Regions from separate parts of the Janthinobacterium sp. PSPC1-1 genome, predicted to be linked through region 1. Evidence: predicted binding sites of a transcription regulator. Region 1 holds the regulator's gene; the other holds the start of a gene.
What was found. Region 1 encodes FNR, which switches genes on or off when oxygen is low (the NO sensors DNR and NnrR bind a similar motif). Its sites were predicted from a motif close to TTGATNNNNATCAA; they were not measured.
Positions count from the first base shown of each region.

Region 2: the regulator FNR is predicted to act here: its motif matches at 2,515-2,528, upstream of ACP7EG_RS21870 (IPT/TIG domain-containing protein).

Region 1 is NZ_JAFCWP010000002.1:64,900-68,391, forward strand. It holds gene ccoG (cytochrome c oxidase accessory protein CcoG) at 1-833, shown strand, start outside; gene ACP7EG_RS07825 (FixH family protein) at 980-1,504, shown strand; gene fnr (fumarate/nitrate reduction transcriptional regulator Fnr) at 1,631-2,389, opposite strand; gene ACP7EG_RS07835 (response regulator) at 2,629-3,492, shown strand, end outside.
Region 2 is NZ_JAFCWP010000007.1:216,867-220,358, forward strand. It holds gene ACP7EG_RS21870 (IPT/TIG domain-containing protein) at 1-2,357, opposite strand, end outside; gene metH (methionine synthase) at 3,021-3,492, shown strand, end outside.

The DNA.
Region 1 (3,492 bases):
AATGGTTCTGGGTCTTGTTCTACAGCCTGGCAACCTACGGCAACGCGGGCTGGCTGCGCGAGCAGGTGTGCAAATACATGTGCCCCTACGCGCGCTTCCAGAGCGCCATGTTCGACCAGGACACCCTGATCATCACCTACGATGCCAAGCGCGGCGAACCGCGTGGCGCCATCAGCAAGAAGGCCGGCAACAACGACAAGCTGGGCGACTGCATCGACTGCACCCTGTGCGTGCAAGTGTGTCCGACCGGCATCGATATCCGCAACGGCCTGCAGTATGAATGCATCGGCTGCGCCGCCTGCGTCGATGCCTGCAATACCGTGATGGACAAGGTCGACCGGCCGCGGGGACTGGTACGCTACAGTACCGACCATGCGATGGAAAACAACTTCAATTCGAAGCAGATCCGCCAGCGCGCCATGCGCCCGCGCGTGCTGATCTACACTTCCATCCTGGCCCTGATCATCATCGCCGTGTGTACCTCGCTGGCGCTGCGCACGCCCCTGAAAATGGACGTCATCCGCGACCGCGGTTCGATGGGACGCGAAGTGGAAGACGGCATGATCGAAAACGTCTACCGCTTGCAGATCATGAACACCTCGGAGCAAATCCAGCATTTTAAAATCAGCGCTTCCGGCTTGCCGGGTCTGACCTTGCTGACGCGCGAAGAGGTGACCTTGCAGCCGACAGAAACGCTGGGTTGGCCGATCCGCCTGCGCGTGCCGCATGGCGTGGGCGAGAAGGGTTCGAACAAGATTGCAGTCGAGCTACAATCGCTGGACAACCCATCGTTGCATGTGCGTGAAAGCGCGGTATTCATCGTGCCGCGGTGATGTTGATTCGGGGTCGGACCCTCTGGGTCCGACCCCGGTATTTCGCCGTAGGGGTAGCATCAAACATGCGTTAGCTTTACTTTATTTTCAACCCAGAAGCAAAAGCTGGGGTCAGACCCAAAGGGTCTGACCCCAAGGAGAACAAAATGTCCGACAGTCTCAAGCTGCAAGCCCCCGTTGCCCCGTGGTACAAGCATCGCTGGCCATGGCTGCTGATGATCGGTCCCGGCCTGTCCGTGGTCGTCGGCAGCTTCATGGGCTATATCGCGTTTACGCAGCCTGATGCGCTGGTGGTGGGCGACTATTACAAGCAGGGCAAGGCGATCAACCAGGATTTGAAGCGCGACACGATCGCCAGCGACCTGGCGATGGATACCAGCCTGTCCTATGATGTGGCACAGGCGCGCCTGAGTGGTTCCGTGCACAGCTTCGGCAAGGCTTACCAGGGTCCGCTGCAGCTGCATCTGGCGCATGCGACCTTGCCGGAAAAGGATATCAAGCTGCTGGTGCAGCCCGATGCGGCGGGCAATTTTTCCGTGGCGCTGCCGATGCTCGAGCGCAGCCGCTGGCAAGTACTGGTGGAAAACGACAAACGCGAGTGGCGCCTGTCCGGCATCTGGACCTGGCCGCTGCAGCGCAGCATCGCGCTGCATGCGGATGAAGAGCTATAACGTACAGCGCCGGGAAAAAACCGTAGCGAGCGGCAGTGATTTGTGGCTAAGAAGCGCAGCTGTGCTAGAGCACAGCGAGCATCGCAGGCCGCAAAGCGCGACGCGCAGTAGGTTTTGACGGTGCTGTTATTTGCAGACGTCCGTGCCGGCTGTAATGGCTTTCAACTTGGCGGGCTGCAAAATCTCGATCTCGCGGTTGGAGACGCGCAGCCAGCCTTCCTTCTTGAATTTCGACAATAAACGGCTGACGCTCTCGATGGTCAGCCCCAGGTAATTGCCGATTTCCTCGCGCGACATGCGCAGCTGAAATTTGCTAGCCGAATAGCCGCGCGCTTCATAGCGCGAGGCCAGGTTGACGATAAAGGCGGCAAAACGCTGGGTCGCCTGCATATTGCCCAGCAACAGCATGACGCTTTGCTCGCGCGTGATTTCCTGGCTCATCATGCGATGGAAATGGCGCAGCAGGGTCGGCATATTGCCCAGCAACTGTTCCAGGCTGGAAAACGGAATTTCACACACTTCGCTGTCTTCCAGCGCCACCGCATTACAGTGGTGGCGGTCGGCGCTGATGGCGTCCATGCCCAGCAGTTCGCCAGCCATCTGGAAACCCGTCACCTGCTCTTCACCGCCCGGATTGATCTGGTACGTCTTGAAGTGCCCCAGGCGGATCGCGTACAGATTCTGGAACGAGTCGCCGATGCGGAACAGCGAGGCACCGCGCACGATCTTGCGGCGGCGGCCGATGATCTGGTCCAGCCTGTCCATGTCGCCCACATCGAGGCCCATCGGCAGGCACAATTGATGCATGCTGCAGGTCGAGCATCGCGCACGCAACGCTTCCACGGTCACTGTGGGCATGGTGGGAGTGAGTAGCGCTTCAGTCATGTCGGTACCTTTTAGAAAATGCAATAACGAGTTTACTGCATACAGGGTTGCCGTGTGCCAATTTCACCGCATTTCCGCTGAATAAACGACGTTCTAACCTTGATTATATGGCAACATCATTAAAAGCCCATGTGGGAAAGGCAATTTGCGCGGCGCCGCTTGCCAAGTTGATGTATTGATAGGAAAATTCCCGACAGCATTAGCTGCCGCCTGTACCGCCCGGTACTGAAAAGGAAATCATGAAGCCTCTCGGCATCAAAGCAAAAGTCGCGCTGGCCACCAGCCTGACCTCGATCGCCATGATCGCGCTGGTCACCATGATACAGGTGCAGCACATGCGCGCCGACTTCACCCGAGTACTGCTGAGCCAGCAGTCTGCCCTGATCACCCGCACCGCTGCCGAACTCGACGACAAGCTGGGCATGCTGCTGCAGATCGTCACGCTGACGGCCAGGCAGCAGCCGCCGGAATTGATCGCCCAGCCAGCCCAATTGCGCGAATACTATGCGCGCCGCTCGATGCTGGTACTGTTCGACGACGTGCTGGTGCTCGATGCGCAAGGCGCCGTCGTGGCCGACATGCCGGAAGTGGCGGGGCGCGCCGGCATCAACGTCGCCGAGCGCGAGTATTTCCAGACCGTCCTGCGCACGCGCCAGCCCATGATCACCGAGCCGATGCTGGGCAAGTCGAGCGGCATGCCCATCGTGCAGATGGTGGCGCCCGTGCTCACGGCCGATGGCCAGGTGGCCGGCGTGGTGATCGGTGTGCTGCGCCTGTACAAGGACAACCTGTTGGGACGCCTGCGCTCGGAAAAGATCGGCAAGAGCGGCTATTACTTCATCCTCACGCGCGGCGCCGTGCCGCGCTATGTGCTGCACCCCGATACCAGCCGCTTGCTGCAGCCGCGCCAGCCGAACGCCAACCTGACGACGACCCAGTTGCTGAAGAACGATGGCGAAGGCAGCATGGTCAGCACCAACAGCCGCGGCATCACGGCCGTCAACAGCTTCAAGCGCCTGAAATCGGTGAACTGGCTGCTGGCCGCCTCGCTGCCTCTCGATGATGCCTTCGAACCGTTCGATGGCGTGCTGTACCGGCTGGTG
Region 2 (3,492 bases), on a different contig from region 1:
CCGCTGGCGACCACCGTCTTGCGGCCATCGGCTGCCACGTGCAGCACGGCCGCATACGGCTCCGCCTGGGCATCCCAGACCAGCGCCAGCTTGCCAGCGCTTTGCGTTACCTCGAAGCTGCCATCGTTGGCGGCCTTGCTGTGGCGCGCCGAACGCTCCAACCGGGGCAATGGCTTACCATTTGACAATACTTCCACGTCGCTGATATCGCCGGGGTTGGCGAAACTGACGCGGAAGTGGCGCATGGCGATGTCGCCATGGTCGGCCACGGTGACGGCATCGAAAGGCAAGTCAATAGTCGTTCCCGCTGCCGTCAGAACCCGCAGGGTGTACGCCTGGCCGCTGCCGCTGGCCGCCGCGCCCACACGCGTGGACGAGACAATGGCGGGACGCAGCCCCACGCCGGCCGGCGTGATGCGACCGGAAATGGTCAGGTAGCCATTTTCGGCCACGGACATGCTGGCGGCCAGCACATTGCTGCCCGTCATTTGCGTGCTGCGTTTTTCCAGGAATTGCTGCACCCGCGCATAGCTGTAGTCGGAGAACCAGGCGCCGCGGCAATAGCTCATCACGTCCTTCATCGGCGTGCCGCCATACACTGCCTTGCTCAGCTGGCCGATGCTGCCCGCATAGTTGCTGTTGTATAGCGGTTGCGGGCCCAGTTCGCCATTCGCATACGGGTAGTCGGCGACCGCGCCGGCCGCGCCGCCGCACGCAACGTGCTGCAGCGAGTGATTGTGGCCCAGCTCATGCACGAGCGTGGTCAGCCATTCAGGCCAGCCATTGCCGAAGGGATCGGACGCCGCGCTGGTGCCGAAGCTGGCGTCCAGGCCGATCGCCGAGGTGCTGTCGCTGCCGCTGCTGCGGTTGTTGATGTAGGCCAGGCCGGCGGCGCGGGTGACAGACATTTTCGGCACGAAACCATAATAATAGGCGCCGCTATCTTCCTGCACCCGCCGGTCGTCCAGCGCCCCCAGGGCGTTGCTCCACCAGCTGTCGGCCGTGCTGCTGCCTGGCATGCTCAGCGCAGCGCGCGTGGTGATGCTGATATTTTCCGTCGCATATGGATACACACGCAGCAGCGCAGCACGGATCACCTCGGCGTCAGGCAGTTGCGCCACGCCATCATCGGTGCTCAAGGGCACGAGTACCAGGCGGATTCGGGCCAGGCTGGCCACCACGGGCGCCGCTTCCTGGCTCACTTGCACGCCGTCATTGCCCACGGCCGTCACGCGCACGCGCACGCCGGGCAAGATCCAGCCAGCGGGCAGGATGGCACTAAAATTGCCGTTGAAACTGTAATCGCTTTTCGCCGTCGGCAAGACCGATGGGCCGCTCATGCTGATGCTGCCCAGGTTGCTGCCATTGGCGGCGGTCGCAACCAAGGTCACTGCCGGGCTGGCCTGGCCCGCTTGCGCGGCCAGCACGGACACGCGCACGGCGGCCGACTTGCCGCGCGTCAGGCGCAAGGCCGTATTGCTGGCGTTCAGGTTCAGTACCTGCGAGAAATCAATGCTGCCCAGGGTAAAGGCCGACACCGTGCCTGCATTCACGGCAATGCGCGCAGCGGCTGACAGCATCACATCGCCCGTTGCCGAGCCTGGTGCAGACAACACCAGTTGGCTGGCACTGGCGCTGACGATGACGGCTGGCGTATTGCCCACCGAAGCCGAACTGACCTGGTCAAGATTGCTGCCCTGCACCGTCACCGACAAGGTCGCGCCGTTGACGGCCGACGTGATCGACGTCACTGCCACGCTCGCCAAGACCTTGTACGTATCGCTGCTGATGACATCGTTGTAAGGACCGCGCACCGTCAGCGCCCCCGTTGCCGCACCCAAGGGCACCACCACGGTCACGCTGCCGGCCGTCTGGCTTTGCGGCGTCGCCGCCGCGCCATTGCCGAACTGCACCGCCGTCACGGCGCCCATGCCACCGCCCGCGATCGTCACGCTGGAACCGACGCCGCCCGTCAATGGCGCGACGCTGCCCACGCTCAATGGCAGGTACACATTGACGTTATAGCTGGTGGCCGCCGTACCACTGGCACTGACCAGGCTCAAGGCGCCCGACACGGGCACGCCCGGCATGGCCAGGGTCACGCTGGTGTCGCTGGCGGCGCTGGTGGCGAGCGTCACGCCGCCCACCTGGAAGGCCGTCACGCGGCTCAGATTCGTGCCCGTGACCACCAGGCTGCCACCAACGGCGACATTCGCCGCCGAGACTGCCGTCACGGCGGGAATCACGACGGGATTGCCCGAGGTGGTCGCCACTATGGTATCGCCACCGCCCCCGCCGCCGCCGCAAGCGGACAGGCCCAGCATGAGAAACAATGCAACAAGCAAATGGTTTTTCATGGCTGGCATCCTTGCTGATGCAGCGCGATGCCGGGGAGGACACGAGAGAAATGTGACATATTGGTGACTTTTGGTGAGAATTTAATTTCAAGGAACCAACATTATCGGTTAATTCGATTCCATAAGACAACTATTAATGCTTTTGATTTAATTGGTTTTGATAATAATTAAAATATCTATCTGGCAAACTTTATTTTCAGAATTACAGGTCTCATTCTGCATTGCCTTACACCACAATTATTTTCCTTTGCAGCTATTGCCATTCCATTCATGAAAAATAATCGGAGCGGATTCAAATAATGTGGAAATTTTTCCACAGCATAGAAGGCATACCTTCCGGCCAACCTTGGCGGAAGAATTAACATTTTGAGTAAGATTTTCAGGAATGGCATTTTCAGGTGCGGCCGCGATGTTGCTACCGCAGCGCTGGCCGTGGCGCCGTTGTGTTGCTCGAACCACAGCAGACTGGCCTGCCACCGCTTTTGCTTAAAACCAAAGCAGCCTGATGCCGTATAATTTTAGACCCGGTGAAATCAGGCGATTGCCACCTTCTGCCTGCCCTACCCGGCTGGCACTCTCCGTCAGCTGATCCTGCTGGCCCGCAACCGCCCCGTACCTGTCCTGTCGCCGCGCCGCCGCCCGTTTGCCTATTGAAAGCATGAAATGAACGATACCGTGATCCCCGCCATGTCCCCGACCGAAGCCACCTTGCGCGCCATTCTGGCGCAGCGGATCATGATCCTCGACGGCGCCATGGGCACGATCATCCAGCAATACAAGCTCGACGAAGAAGCGTACCGTGGCGGCCCCGCCGGCCGCTTCATCGATTTCGCCGCGCCGGCCGACAGCGGTGCGCGCGAACTATTCGTTAAAGGCAACAATGAGCTGCTCACGCTCACCCAGCCGCACATCATCCAGGAAATCCACGAGCGCTACCTGGCGGCCGGCGCCGACCTGATCGAAACGAATACCTTCGGCGCCACGACGATCGCGCAGGACGATTACCACATGGCCCACCTGGCCTATGAAATGAACGTGCAGGCGGCCAAGCTGGCGCGCGCCGCCTGCGACAAGTATTCCACCCCGGACAAGCCGCGCTTCGTCGCCGGCGCCCTGGGCCCCACGCCGAAGACGG